DNA from 4 places in the Nocardia sp. A7 genome. Region 3 is predicted to be linked to each of the others. Evidence: riboswitches for the same ligand, from Rfam matches in the RefSeq annotation. Region 3 holds a riboswitch; each other region holds the start of a gene.
What was found. A riboswitch is a leader RNA that binds a small molecule or an ion and turns the genes downstream of it on or off. The one in region 3 is predicted to bind S-adenosylmethionine.
Positions count from the first base shown of each region.

Region 1: another riboswitch for S-adenosylmethionine. It lies ahead of ACLJPD_RS18930 (bifunctional o-acetylhomoserine/o-acetylserine sulfhydrylase); the one in region 3 lies ahead of ACLJPD_RS08050 (rhodanese-like domain-containing protein).
Region 2: another riboswitch for S-adenosylmethionine. It lies ahead of ACLJPD_RS29555 (amino acid ABC transporter permease); the one in region 3 lies ahead of ACLJPD_RS08050 (rhodanese-like domain-containing protein).
Region 4: another riboswitch for S-adenosylmethionine. It lies ahead of ACLJPD_RS21830 (aminotransferase class V-fold PLP-dependent enzyme); the one in region 3 lies ahead of ACLJPD_RS08050 (rhodanese-like domain-containing protein).

Region 1 is NZ_JAJPWE010000003.1:179,501-183,080, forward strand. Features, by position in the region: gene ACLJPD_RS18925 (NADP-dependent isocitrate dehydrogenase) at 1-1,079, opposite strand, end outside; SAM riboswitch class IV at 1,530-1,640, shown strand; gene ACLJPD_RS18930 (bifunctional o-acetylhomoserine/o-acetylserine sulfhydrylase) at 1,723-3,039, shown strand; gene ACLJPD_RS18935 (homoserine O-acetyltransferase) at 3,036-3,580, shown strand, end outside.
Region 2 is NZ_JAJPWE010000006.1:147,170-150,749, reverse strand. Features, by position in the region: gene ACLJPD_RS29565 (glycosyltransferase family 2 protein) at 1-676, shown strand, start outside; gene ACLJPD_RS29560 (hypothetical protein) at 709-1,428, opposite strand; SAM riboswitch class I at 1,677-1,770, shown strand; gene ACLJPD_RS29555 (amino acid ABC transporter permease) at 1,928-2,905, shown strand; gene ACLJPD_RS29550 (amino acid ABC transporter ATP-binding protein) at 2,902-3,580, shown strand, end outside.
Region 3 is NZ_JAJPWE010000001.1:1,776,706-1,780,285, forward strand. Features, by position in the region: gene ACLJPD_RS08040 (hypothetical protein) at 68-415, shown strand; gene ACLJPD_RS08045 (O-succinylhomoserine sulfhydrylase) at 424-1,632, opposite strand; gene ACLJPD_RS08050 (rhodanese-like domain-containing protein) at 1,643-2,059, opposite strand; SAM riboswitch class IV at 2,077-2,195, opposite strand; gene ACLJPD_RS08055 (hypothetical protein) at 2,241-2,699, opposite strand; gene ACLJPD_RS08060 (FAD-dependent oxidoreductase) at 2,890-3,580, shown strand, end outside.
Region 4 is NZ_JAJPWE010000003.1:846,998-850,577, reverse strand. Features, by position in the region: gene ACLJPD_RS21840 (S8 family peptidase) at 1-239, opposite strand, end outside; gene ACLJPD_RS21835 (AAA family ATPase) at 263-1,381, opposite strand; SAM riboswitch class IV at 1,663-1,777, shown strand; gene ACLJPD_RS21830 (aminotransferase class V-fold PLP-dependent enzyme) at 1,818-3,134, shown strand; gene ACLJPD_RS21825 (flavin reductase family protein) at 3,150-3,580, opposite strand, start outside.

The DNA of each region.
Region 1 (3,580 bases), on a different contig from region 3:
TCGAGCGCCTGCGCGAAACCGATTACCTCGGGGGTGTTGTCCAGCTTGCCGCGGTGTTCGAGGCCACGGGTCCAGGCGAAGATCGACGCGATCGGGTTGGTCGAGGTCGGCTTGCCCTGCTGGTGCTGGCGGTAGTGCCGGGTGACCGTGCCGTGCGCGGCCTCGGCCTCACAGGTCTTGCCGTCCGGGGTGAGCAGCACCGAGGTCATCAGGCCGAGCGAACCGAAGCCCTGGGCCACGGTGTCGGACTGCACGTCGCCGTCGTAGTTCTTGCAGGCCCAGACGTAACCGCCCTCCCATTTCATGGAGGAGGCGACCATGTCGTCGATCAGGCGGTGCTCGTAGGTGAGGCCCGCCGCGTCGAACTCGGCCTTGAACTCGGCGTCGAAGACTTCCTGGAAGGTGTCTTTGAACATGCCGTCGTAGGCCTTGAGAATGGTGTTCTTCGTGGAGAGGTACACCGGGTAGTTCTGCTGCAGGCCGTAGTTGAACGAGGCCCGCGCGAAGTCTTCGATCGACTTCTTGAAGTTGTACATACCCATGACGACGCCGCCGTCTTCGGGCATCTTCACGACCTCGTGGATGATCGGCTCGCTGCCGTCCTCCGGGGTGAAGGTCAGCGTGACGGTGCCCGCCTCGTAGACCTTGAAGTCGGTGGCGCGATACTGGTCGCCGAAGGCGTGACGGCCGATGATGATCGGCTTGGTCCAGCCGGGCACCAGGCGGGGCACGTTGGAGATGATGATCGGCGCGCGGAAGATGGTGCCACCCAGAATGTTTCGGATGGTGCCGTTGGGCGAGCGCCACATCTTCTTGAGACCGAATTCCTTCACCCGATCTTCGTCCGGGGTGATGGTGGCGCACTTGACGCCGACGCCGTGCTTCTTGATGGCATTGGCCGCGTCGACGGTGACCTGGTCGTCAGTCTTGTCGCGGTACTCGATGCCGAGGTCGTAGTACTCGAGATTCACGTCGAGATAGGGATGAACCAGCTTGTCCTTGATGAACTGCCAGATGATCCGGGTCATCTCGTCGCCGTCGAGTTCTACAACGGTGCCTTCAACCTTGATCTTGGACATGGATCTTCGTGTCCTCCTCGGTGGGTGCCCTTATTGCACGGCTAGGCGAACACGCTTGTGAGCGGACCCCAGCAGTTCCAACAGACAACGTATATGCCCCGCGTTGTCTGCGGGACGTGTGGTGCAAACAAGACGAGCGTACTGCTGTCCCCCACCTCACCGCGACGGCAGGCCCCACTGTGCGGGACTGATCGGAGCTATCCCGCCGCTCCTGCCCCGCGGCACCCAATCGGGCCCTGACCGGCTACTGAGCAGTAACACGGCGGCGCTCGCACCCCCACAACGGCGGCGCGGGCCCGGACGACCAGTTCAGACCGCGACCGGATCACGACACATCCGCGACGCGCGACGACACGCCGAGGCCTGCCACACCGCCGACGGAGTGATCTTCGGCGGGAAATGCGGGGGAAGTTTCCGCGGGAGAGAGATCTCCGGTTAACATGACGACAAGGTCATGAGTACCAGCGCCAAGCCCCGGCTCGCTGGTCGGCAACCCTCCAGCTGCGGTGGGGTGCTCCGGGTGATGACCGGGCTCTCGAAAGTCGAGAGCAAGCGCGCATTGCAGGAGGCCCCCATGTGTTGTTACCCGTCGATCCGACCCAGTTGACGAGATCCCCCGGCTGACACCCCTCTGGAGCACGACATGACCGACTCTTCCCTGCCCGAGAACTGGTCCTTCGAGACCAAGCAGGTCCACGCGGGCCAGGCCCCCGACGCCGCCACCGGCGCGCGGGCACTGCCGATCTACCAGACCACCTCCTACGCATTCCGCGACACCGATCACGCCGCCGCGCTGTTCGGTCTCGCCGAACCGGGCAACATCTACACCCGGATCATGAACCCCACCCAGGACGCGGTGGAGCAGCGCGTAGCCGCCCTCGAAGGTGGTGTCGCGGCACTGCTGCTGGCCTCGGGCCAGGCCGCGGAGACCTACGCCATCCTGAACCTGGCAAGCGCGGGCGACCACATCGTGTCCAGCCCGCACCTCTACGGCGGCACCTACAACCTCTTCCACTACTCGCTGCCCAAGTTGGGCATCACGGTCTCGTTCGTCGAGGATCCCGATGACCTCGCGCAGTGGGCAGCGGCGATCGGGCCCAACACCAAGGCGTTCTACGGCGAGACCATCGCCAACCCGAGCAGCGCGGTGTTCGACATTCCCGGCATCGCCGGTGTCGCGCACGCGAACGGCCTTCCGCTGATCGTCGACAACACCGTCGCCACCCCCTACCTGATCCAGCCGCTGGCCCACGGCGCCGACATCGTCGTGCATTCGGCGACGAAGTACCTGGGTGGGCACGGCACGGCCGTGGCGGGCGTGATCGTCGACGGCGGCACCTTCGACTGGACCGTGCGCGACGCCGACGGCAACGCGCGCTTCCCCGGTTTCACCGAGCCCGATCCCAGCTACCACGGTGCGGTGTTCGCCGATCTGGGTGCGCCCGCGTTCGCTTTGAAGGCGCGCGTGCAGTTGCTGCGCGATCTGGGCGCGGCGGTGTCGCCGTTCAACGCCTTCCTCATCGCCCAGGGCATCGAAACGCTCAGCTTGCGCGTCGAACGCCACGTCAGCAATGCCGAGACGGTCGCGAAGTTCGTCGCCGAGCAGCCGGGTGTCGACGCCGTGTTCTACGCGGGCCTCGAGTCCTCACCCTGGTACGCGCGGGCCAAGCAGCTGGCGCCAAAGGGCGTGGGCGCGATCGTGTCGTTCGAACTGGCAGGTGGTGTCGATGCGGGCAAGAAGTTCGTGGACGCGCTCAGCCTGCACAGCCATGTAGCTAACATCGGTGATGTGCGTTCTCTCGTGATCCACCCGGCGTCGACCACGCACTCGCAGTTGACGCCCGACGAGCAGTTGGCGGCCGGCGTCACTCCCGGCCTGGTCCGGCTCGCGGTGGGCATCGAGGGAATCGACGACATTCTGGCCGATCTGCGGGCCGGGTTCGCGGCGGCGACGACGTGACTGTGAGCACCGAATCGCCGATCGCCCGACCCGGAACCGGGGTGGCCCTGCTGCCACCGCCGGACGGGCGAGTCGGTCTGGTCGCCATCGGGGATGTGGCGCTGGAGAACGGCGCCGTGGTCGAGGATGTGCGGCTGGCGGTGCAACGCTGGGGCGAGCTCTCGCCCGCGCTGGACAATGTGGTGCTCGTCGAACACGCGCTCACCGGCGACTCCCATGTCGTCGGTGGGCCCGACGGGGCGCCCGGCTGGTGGGAAGGCATGGTCGGGCCCGGCGCGCCGATCGACACCGACGAGTGGTGCGTGATCGCCACCAATGTGCTCGGCGGCTGCAAGGGCAGTACCGGGCCTTCCTCTCTCGGGCCCGACGGAAAGCCTTGGGGCGCACGCTTTCCCGAGCTGACCATCCGCGATCAGGTCACCGCCGAGGCGCGGTTGTTCGACGTGCTCGGCATCGAGCGGCTCGGCGCGGTGGTCGGTGGCTCGATGGGTGGCATGCGGGTGCTCGAGTGGATGATCGGCCTGCCCGAGCGGGTTTCGGC
Region 2 (3,580 bases), on a different contig from region 3:
GCAGGAAGCGGGTTCGACCACCGAATACCTGGTCCAGCCGCTGCTCGCCTGGTCATGGGCCTCGACCCTGCCCGTCGGCCCCGCCAACCACAGCCTGCGCCCGTCCACCGCCGTCGCGTGCGGGCAGTTCCTGGCCGTCGACGTCGAGGCCTACCGTGCCGCAGGCGGCCACGGGGCCGTAGCCGCCAGTGCCACCGAAGATCTGGACCTGGCGCGGGCGGTGCGTCGAGCAGGCCACCGCACCGCCCTGGTCACCGCAGGGCAGGCCGCGAGCACCCGCATGTACACCGGCACCACCGAACTCACCGACGGATACACCCGTTGGCTCTGGTCGGCTTTCGGCGGCCGCCGCGACACCGGTGCCGCCATCGGAATCCTTGCTGCCCTTGCCTATTGGATCCCCCCACTGGCCGCCCTCTGCGGTCGCGGCCGCACCCGCCGCGCAGGCATCCTCGGCTACCTGGCGGCCATCACCAGCCGCCTCACCGCCCGCACCATCGAAACCCGCCGCCGCCCAACGAGTTCCGACCTCATCTCAGCCCTGGCCCACCCCGTGGCTGTAGCCAACTATCTGACCCTGTGGACCCGCTCCCACCACCGCCACCGGACCGGCCGCCTCCGGTGGAAACAACGGCCTCTGATCACTCCCGACGACCCCGTCGCCCGCCGCGCCTGAGGACTGTTCCCGGTCGGCCGACGCTCCAGGACTCAGTCGACCTCGGTGATGCCGACGGTGGGAAAGAAGAAGCAGGAGCGGCCCGCGTTGTCGGTGGTGCCGAAGACCGCAGCCAACACGGTCCCGCGGCCGGTGTCGACGGGGACCGCGCGCACCCCGCCGACGGGGATGGCGGCGAAGAGGAAGTCGCGGATGGCGGTTTCGGCGAGGGGGCGCAGTTCGGCGGGGACCTCGGGCGGCACCATGGCGCGCACGATGTCGGCGATCGGGCCCATCGAGGCCATGCCACCGCGGCCGGTGCTGATATTGAGCCAGGCCACCTGCATGCCGGAGGTCTTCGTGGCGGCGGTGTCGGGGGCCAGGCCGTAGGGCAAGAAGGTGAACAGGGTTTGGCCGGACTTCACGGCGGAGAGGTCGAGACCGGGGATCGGGAGGGTGTTCGCCGGCCACGGGCCCGGCACCGCGCCCGCGACGGCGGGGACAAGGCCCGCGCCGTCACCGGTGCAGTTCGCGGCGACCGTGGGGTAGAGGAACGGCTGGATGCCCATGGCTTTCAGCGTCTCGACGACCGTTTGGTAGGCGCCGAGGAGATCGCCCGGTCCTGCGGCGGGCGTGGCGTTCGGGGCGTCCCTGGTAACGGCGGGCGCCACCGGCGCGACCGGTTCGGCGGCGGCGAGTGGCGCGGCCAGCAGCAGCGCGGCGGCGCAGGCCGTCAGCGCGGTCAGTGTGGTGGAACGGCGCGGCACGATCACGACGTACTCCTCATCGACGCAGAGAAAGCCGACGCTACCGCGCGCAGTGGGTGAATCCCGGCAGGTGAGGTTACCGACCGTTCGGCGCGTCGCCAACTCGCAGCGAATCCACCGAGCACGCCGAACCCGGGCAATTATGCCGGTGCCTCCGGCCGGTTCCAAGCTCTGCGCTCACGCTGATTTCTACCGTTGTGCGCGGTCACACCTGTGCCACATGCTGATTCAGCTCGGGCCCAACCGCCAGGGCACAACCATCCAGAGCGACCGAGAGACCTGGCTCTACGACGTCGCAGCAACCCGCCCGCTCGAGGGTGTGGGTGCTTCTGCCGGGATCGATGGAGGAGTTTCGTGTTGACCGTGGGATATCGCCGCCGACATATCGACCAGTGCCGGGTGACCGCAACGGCCTGTCGGGCCTGAGCGCCGCCAGATCGTGAGCCCGTAGCTGGCCGGGTGGAGGTCACTGTGCCTCGTTCCACTGTTTTCGCGAAGGACTCCCATGACCGCGTCCGCCGTCTCCGACGCCGAGACCGCCCCGCCGGGCGACGCGCCGCCCACTGCGCCACTGTCCGACGACCTTCCCCGGATCGCCGGCTCGCGGCACCCGTGGCGGTGGGTCGTCGCGGCGATCGCGCTGCTGCTGGTGGCCCAGTTCACGCACGGTCTGATCACCAATCCCGGCTGGGACTGGGGCACTTTCGCCCAGTACTTCACCGCGAAATCGGTGCTGGCCGCGCTGCGAGTGACGATCGAGCTGACCCTGTGGGGCACCGTCCTCGGATTCGCGATCGGCACGCTACTGGCCATCGGGCGGGTGTCGAACAATCCCGTGCTGCGGGTGATCGCCTGGACCTACATCTGGGCATTCCGTTCGATCCCACTGATCGTGCAGCTGCTGTTCTGGTTCAACATCGCCTACCTGTATCCCCGCCTGTCCGTTGGTGTTCCGTTCGGGCCTGCGTTCTTCGATTTCGAAGTCAACGGCGTCATCAGCGGTTTCACCGCGGCGGTGATCGGCCTGGCCCTTCATCAGGCCGCGTATTCAGCCGAACTGATCAGGGCGGGGTTACTCGCCGTCGACAGTGGTCAGCTGGAAGCGGCTGCGGCGCTCGGGATTCCGCGCTGGCGGCAGTTCCGCACGATCGTGTTGCCGCAGGCGATGCGCTCGATTCTGCCGAACGCCGCCAATGAGGTGATCAGCCTGTTCAAGGGCACCTCGATCGTGTCGGTCATGGCGATCGCCGAGCTGTTCTACCAGGTCCAGGTGATCTTCGGCCGCAACGGCCGGGTGGTGCCGCTGCTGATGGTGGCCACAGCCTGGTACATCGTGCTCACCACCGCGCTGACGATCGTCCAGTTCTACGTCGAACGTCACTATGCCAAGGGCGCGCAGCGCGAGTTGCCGCCGACACCGTGGCAGCGGGTCCGCGCCAAGGTCTCCGAGATCGCCGTCGCACCCCGAGGAGCCACCCGATGACCCCAGCGGTGCAGGCGAGGGGAATTCGCAAGTCCTACAACGGCACCGAAGTGCTGCGTGGCGTCGACCTGGCGGTGCGTACCGGCGAGGTCGTCGCGTTGATCGGCCCGTCCGGCTCGGGCAAGTCCACCTTGCTGCGGGTGCTCAACCACCTCGAGGCACAGGACGCGGGCACCGTGCACGTCGACGGTGCGCTGATCGGCTACCGGCAGCGCGGCAACACCCTGCGCCCGCTACCCGACCACGCGGTGCGCGCCCAGCGCAGCCAGATCGGCTTCGTGTTCCAGCAGTTCAATCTGTTCCCGCATCTCACGGTCCTTGACAACGTCGTGCTCGCCCCGGTCGCGGCACAGCGGCGGCCGCGCGGCGAGGTGCTCGCGGAGGCGAAACAACTCCTCGACCGGGTCGGGCTCGCCGATTTCGCCGACGCCTACCCGCGCAGGCTCTCCGGCGGCCAGCAGCAGCGCGTCGCCATCGCGCGAGCCCTTGCCCTGAAGCCGCGCCTGATCCTGTTCGACGAGCCCACCTCCGCGCTCGACCCGGAACTGGTCGGCGAGGTCCTCGCCGTGATCCGCGATCTCACCGTCACCGGCACGGCCCTGGTGATCGTCACCCACGAAATCGGGTTCGCCCGTGAGGTCGCCGACACGGTCGTCTTCCTCGACGAAGGACAGA
Region 3 (3,580 bases):
ATTAACGGCGCCCGGCCAGCTGTCGATCCACGGTGACGAACACCGGAACGACACAAGGAAATGAACCATGGGATTGTGGATCGGTACCCCCGCGCTGAACGCCACCGAGAACATCATCTGGCAGAAACTCGCCAATCGAACACAAGGCGGCAGGGCCGTCGGCGGACGCCTCCACCTGACCGGAACCCGCCTGCTCTTCGTACCCAATCACATCGAGGCGATCACCGGTGGCAAGCGCTGGGAAGCGCCCCTGACCCAACTGCGTGCCGTCGGACGACAGAGCCCGGATGGCGGCCTGTTCAGCGGCGGCATCCGCACTCGCCTGCGCCTCGACACCGACGCCGGAACCGAACTCTTCGTCATCGATCCGATCGACGAGGCGATCGCGATCCTGGACGCCGCGAGGACCTCGTGACGGTGCGGCTAGCTCAGGGCGTGGTCGAGGTCGCCGAGGAGATCTTCGAGGTCTTCCAGGCCGACCGAGATGCGAACTACCCCGTCGGACAAGCCGATTGACGCGCGCCCTTCCGGGCCCATGGCTCGGTGGGTGGTGGTGGCGGGGTGGGTGATCATGGTTTTGGCGTCGCCGAGGTTGTTGGAGATGTCGATGATGCGCAGGCGGTTCAGTACCTCGAAGGCACGCTTCTTGCCGTCGTCGCCGTTGAGGGCGAAGGTGACGACTGTGCCGCCGCCGGTCATCTGCTCGGTGGCCAGTGCGTGTTGCGGATGTGATTGCAGGAAGGGGTATTTCACCCAGTCGACCGATGTGCTGGTCTCCAGGAACTCGGCCACTTTCAGCGCCGATTCGGTGGAGTGGCGCACGCGCAACGGCATGGTTTCCAGGCCCTTGAGCAAGGTCCACGCGTTGAAGGGGCTCAGGGCCGGACCCGTGTGGCGCATCAGGGTTTTGACGGGGCCGTCGATGTAGTCCTTGGCGCCGAGGATCGCGCCGCCGAGAACGCGGCCCTGGCCGTCGATGTGCTTGGTGCCGGAGTAGACGACCACGTCGGCGCCGAGTTCGAAGCCGCGCTGGAGCAACGGGGTGGCGAAGACGTTGTCCAGCACCACCTTCGCGCCCGCGGCGTGGGCGAGCTCGGTGACCTTACGGACGTCGACGAGGGTCTGCATCGGGTTGGCTGGGGTCTCGAAGAAGACTGCCTGCGTGGGGACGGAGAGGGCCTGCTCCCACTGGTCGAGGTCGTCACCGTCGACGAAGACGGTTTCGATGCCCCAGCGCGGGAGGATCTCGTTGCAGACCACGAAACAGGAGCCGAACAGGCTGCGGGCGGCCACGAGTCGATCGCCTGCCTGCAGCAGCGCGCCGAGGGCGGTGAACACCGCGGACATGCCGGACGCGGTCGCGAAGGCCGCCTCGGCACCGTCGAGCAGGCGGATGCGCTCCTCGAACATCGCCACGGTCGGGTTGCCGAAGCGGGAGTAGACGAAGTGCTCGACGTCGCCGGTGAACGCGGCCTCGGCGGCCTCGGCGCTCTCGTAGACGAAACCCGAGGTCAGATACAGCGCCTCGGACGTCTCGTCGAAGCCGGAACGGCGCAGGCCGCCACGCACGCCGAGCGTGGCGGGACCGACGCCTTCGGGCAGTGGCTTGTCGAACGAACCACCGGTGATCATGCTTTTCTCCTTATGCCTGACGCCACGGCAGGCCGACCGCGCGCCAACCGGTACTACCGCGCTGACCGAACGCGTCGGGGCCACCTTCGAATCCGTCGAGCACGTTGTAGGACGGTGCCACGCCCGCCGCCGTCGCCAGGTTCGCCGCGTGCGCGGAACGCTGACCGGAGCGACAAAGGAACACCACCGGTGCGTCGTCGGGGCGACCGGCGAGTGCCTTCTCGAGCTGCACACCGAACTCCGGGTTACGCGTGCCGGTGCCGTCGACCCATTCGATGAAATGGGCCGGGCGTTCGATGGAGCTGGTGTCGGGAATGCCGATGTGTGCCCACTCGCCTTCGGTGCGCACGTCGACCAACACGGCGCCGGGATGCTCGGTGAGCAGCTCCCACGCCTTCTCAGGGGTGATATCGCCGGCGTAAGTCATGTCGATCCTCCTGCGTGAATCCGCTCTTGCCGTGCCGGAACTCCGGAACACACGGCCAGGTCGTCACCCGGAGCACCCCACCGCGGAGGAGGGTTGCCGACCAGCGAGCCGGGGCTTGACGCTGGCACTCATGACCTTGCGATCTGAGATTGCCTCGGCACCGGTCATCGTGTCAAACGATTCAGAAGGTGCACACCAACCACGCGCTGTCGACGCGGGTCAGTTTCCAGTTGAACGTCGACGGGTTGCCGTTGACCACCACGGTCGCGTCGATCTTGGCGCGGTCGCCGTTGACAGTCGCGTTCACGAAACCCTTGCCGTCGATCGTGACAGTGGATTTCGGGCCACCGAGCTGTTCGCCGAGGCCTGAGGACTCTTCGTTGAAGCCTGGGCAGGCCACGCCCGCAGGCGGACGGAGGTCGCTGCGCGAGCGGGCGTCGATATAGTTGGTGACGGCGGCTGCGAGACGGTCGGCCTCTGTGACATTTTTCTCAGCGGGTGAGAGCAATCCGCCCGCCACGATGCCGATGAGCACGATGATCGCGATCACCGCGGCCGCGACGAACGGGACGATGGAACGCTTGTCGGTCTGATCCACCACTACGGGCTGGTCATCCGAGCCTGTTTGCTCCTCGTTCATGCTGTAATCCTGACAGACCCGCGCGGGCAGCTACACCGCGCGCCGGGTGGCCGCAACGCCGCAGCTAGAATCGCCTTGATCGCGGTCGGCTGCCGACGTCGATGGCAGCTGCCACTAAGCGGATGTCCGACTTAGCCTAAGCTAAGTTGACGCCGTCAAATCAGTTCTCGACCAAAGGGTGCGCGTAGAAATGACCGAACAGCTTGCAGCGACTCGCCCACTTCGCATCGCGATCGTGGGTGCGGGACCGGCCGGTATCTACGCCGCCGACGCGTTGATGAAGTCCGATGCCGACGTGAGCATCGACCTCTACGAGCGCATGCCCGCGCCCTTCGGCCTGATCCGCTACGGCGTCGCCCCCGACCACCCGCGCATCAAGGGCATCATCACCGCCCTGCACAAGGTCCTCGACAAGGAACAGGTCCGCCTGCTCGGCAACATCGACTACGGCACCGACATCACCCTCGACGACCTGCGCCAGTTCTACGACGCGGTCATCTTCTCCACCGGCGCCAACGCCGACCGCGCACTCGCGATCCCCGGTATCGAACTCGACGGTTCCTACGGTGCCGCCGACTTCGTGTCCTGGTACGACGGCCACCCCGACGTCCCGCGCTCCTGGCCCCTCGAGGCCGAGAAGGTCGCGGTCCTCGGTGTCGGCAACGTCGCCCTCGACGTCGCGCGTGTGCTGGCCAAGACCGGTGACGAACTGCTGGCGACCGAGATCCCGCCGAACGTCTACGAAGGACTCAAGGCCAACAAGGCCGTCGAGGTCCACGTCTTCGGCCGCCGCGGCCCCGCGCAGGCCAAGTTCACGCCCCTCGAGCTGCGCGAACTGGATCACTCGCCGACGATCGAGGTCATCGTCAACCCCGAGGACA
Region 4 (3,580 bases), on a different contig from region 3:
TAGCCACTTTTGGACAGGTACTGCGGATGCAGGGTGACCGCGGCGACGGTCTCGTCCTCCGGGCAGGCCGTTTTCGGCAACGAGTCGGCACTCGCGGTCGCTGCGCTCAACATCGGCGCGAGCCGGGCCCGCGCCTGCTCGACCGTGTACGGCGGCTGCGGCGAACCACCGGACCTGCTGGGGGAGATGGGCGTGGTCAGTCGCTCACCGAAGCCGATCAGAAATCGCGGTCCCGCCACCCGAAATCCCCCCAGCTGCCACGTTATTCCCGTCGATGTGTGAAGCCACGGATGGTGTCACGCGAGACCCCCGTGAGCGCACTGATCTGTCTCTGAGACAAGCCTGACACGCCCGTCAGCGTCTGTGCGAGCCGTAACCGATCCGTTTTGGGAAGTTCAGCTACTAGTCGTGCGGAATGCTCGGCCATCAAGCCGGGTAGTAGCTGGTCCTCCAGCACACAGCGCCTGCGCAACCGCAGCATGGTTCGCTCTATGTCGTTGAACGACAGCCCTTTCGACGCGAGCGCGACCGCATCTACCGCACCGTCGGGCAGCGGCTGGCCCGCGAACCGGCGGATCGCCTCGCAGCGTTGCTCCGCCTCGGGCAATGCGAACTCCACGCTCACCTCGAAGCGCCGCCACACGGCCGGATCAAGCAGGTCGGCGTGGTTGGTCGCGCCGATGACAAGGCCGCCGCCGGTCGGCCAGTCGTCGATCTGCTGCAGCAGCACCGTCACCAGGCGCTTCAGTTCGCCCACGTCGCGATCGTCGTCGCGGCGTTTGGCGATGGCGTCGAGCTCGTCGAGCAGCAGGACGCACGGCCGCTGCTTGGCGTAATCGATGGCGTGGCGCAGGTTGGTGCCGGTCTTGCCGAGCAGGCTGCTCATGATGGTCGCCAGGTCGAGAACCACCAGTGGCAAAGACAATTGGTGGGCCAGCCAAGCCGCTGCCATCGTCTTGCCGACACCGGGCGGACCCACGAACAGCAGGCTGCTCGCCGGGGTGAGATCGGCGGCGGCCAGCCGGTCGACCTGCTTGCGTTCGTCGACGATCTGGGTGAGCACGGCGTAGGTTTCGGCAGCCAGAATCGGTACTTCGGCGGTGGCGCCGGGCGCGGTCACCCGCAGCAGCGGCAGTCTGCTGTCCCCGTCGACCGGAATCGGCGTATCCACCTCCGCGCGTAGGGGATTGGCGCGCGTGGGGTTCTGTCGCAGCAGCGCGATCAACGCGTCGGCCAGCTCGGGACTGGCATGGCGGTGTCGCCGCGCGGCCCGCCGCACGAACATCGCGACATCCTGCTCACGCCCGGCCAACGCCAACCTGGCCAGGTGGACGAATTCGTCGGGCAGATCGGCGCTCACGTCCGCCGAAGTGGAGCTCAAGGCGTGTGACATGGTCTTCTTCCGATCATATGCGTGGACGGTTTTCGCTTCACTCGATCGTACGGCGTCCATCACGGGCAAAGTTCACCCCTTGTGTACCGGTTTGACATCGGACCCCACCCGCAGCGCCACATTGATCTGCCGAGCCCTCAGCGCAGCAATTCCCTTCGTCGGATGCTAGTTCCGCCACGCCGGGTCATGGGCGATTCCCTTCGCTTCGGGCGTGCCTCGAAAACGAGGGTGGTTGACAGGTCCGGCGGTCGTCTGCCACTCTCGTTGCAGGTCACGAGTACCAGCGTTCAGCCCCGGCTTGCTGGTCGGCAACCCTCCTCCGCGGTGGGGTGCTCCGGGTGACGACCAGGCTGACGTCCGAATTGGGCGCGGCAAGCGCGGGCCACCTCTTTTGAGCGGGTCCCTGAGCCGACGGGATTTCGTCATGACTGCTGTAATCGACCCCACCTGTGCCATCGCCGCTGTTTCCGGTGCTGACCTGCGGGTTCCGCTCGTTCAGGGCGGTACAAGCACCTACGCCAACTTCGACTACGCGGCGAGTGCGCCCGCGTTGAAGCAGGTCACCGACCGGATTTCGCAGTTGTTGCCGTTCTACGCCAGCGTGCATCGGGGTGCGGGGTACGCCTCACGCATCTCGACCGAGTGCTACGAGGCCTCGCGTGGTTCGGTTGCCCGGTTCCTCGATGCTGACGACGACCAGGTCGTGGTGTTCACGCGCAACACCACCGATTCACTGAACCTGCTGGCCGGGTGCGTGCCGGGGGAGACCGTGGTCCTCGATATCGAGCATCACGCGAACTTTTTGCCGTGGACCAAGCACGGTCGTCGGGTTGTTCGGGCCGCGAATACCGTCGAGGAGACGATTCAGCGCGTTGTGGCCGAGCTGTGCAGCAAGCCTGCCGCGCTGCTTGCGGTGACGGGGGCGTCCAATGTCACCGGTGAAGTGCTGCCGCTGGAACGCCTCGCGACCATCGCCCACCTGTGTGGTGCGCGCATCCTGGTCGATGCCGCTCAGCTGGCCCCACATCGACGGATCTCCCTGCGCGAGAGCGGGATCGACTACCTCGCGTTCTCCGGGCACAAGCTGTACGCCCCGTTCGGTTCGGGCGTGCTCGTCGGGCGGCGGGACTGGCTGGACCAGGGTGAGCCGTACCTCGCCGGTGGTGGTGCCGTGCGCGAGGTCGGTGTGACAGCGGTCGAATGGGCCTGCGCGCCCCAGCGGCACGAGGCCGGTTCGCCGAATGTGTTGGGCGCGGCCGCTATCGCCGCCGCCTGCGATGCGCTCGCCGCCATCGACCCCACCGAACTCGTTGCCCACGAACGCTTCCTGGCCGATCGGCTCCGCGACGGCCTGTCCGCGATCCCCGGCGTCGACCTGGTCAACATCTGGTCCGACAGCCCCGACTGCGTCGGCATCGTCGCCTTCACCATCGCCGACTACGCCCCCGGCCAGGTCGCCGCCTACCTCTCCGCCGAACACGCCATCGGCCTGCGTGACGGCCGCTTCTGCGCCCACCCCCTCCTCACCAGCCTCGGCCTCGACGCGGCCCTGCGAGCCAGCATCGGCCTCGGTACCACCGCCGCCGACGTAGACCGCCTGATCGAAGCGGTCACTACCCTGATCACCAACGGCCCCACCTGGACCTACGCCGCCACCGACGGCCACTGGAACCCCACCCCCGAAACCCGCCCCCTCACCACCTCTTCCCCTGAAGGCGCAGCCCCCTGCCTGATCGGCTGAACGATGACGCCGGTCTCAGGTGTCGAGGGCTGTCGGGCGGTGGTATTTGCCGTTGTAGTAGAGCAGTGGGGCTGCTGAGGGGGACTCTTCGGTTTGGTCGTGGACTCGGGTTACCAGGCCTACGGCCAGGGTGTGGTCGCCGAGGTCGATGAGTTTGTGGAGGGTGGTGCGGAGCCAGATGGGGGTGCCGTGCAGGACTGGTTCGCCGGTGTCGAGGGTGGTCCAGAGAGAGCGGTCGGTGAAGCGGTCGGCGGCGGTGCGGGAGAAGCGGTGGGCTAGGTGGTGTTGGTGTTCGCCCAGGAAGTGGATCACCACCGAGTCGGCGGCTCGCAAGGCGTCGATGCTCGATGAGGTGTGGGCGATATTGAAGGACACCAGGGGCGGTTCCAGCGAGAGCGACGCGAAGGAGGTCGCGGTGAATCCGACCGGCCCGCTCTCCGCTCCGA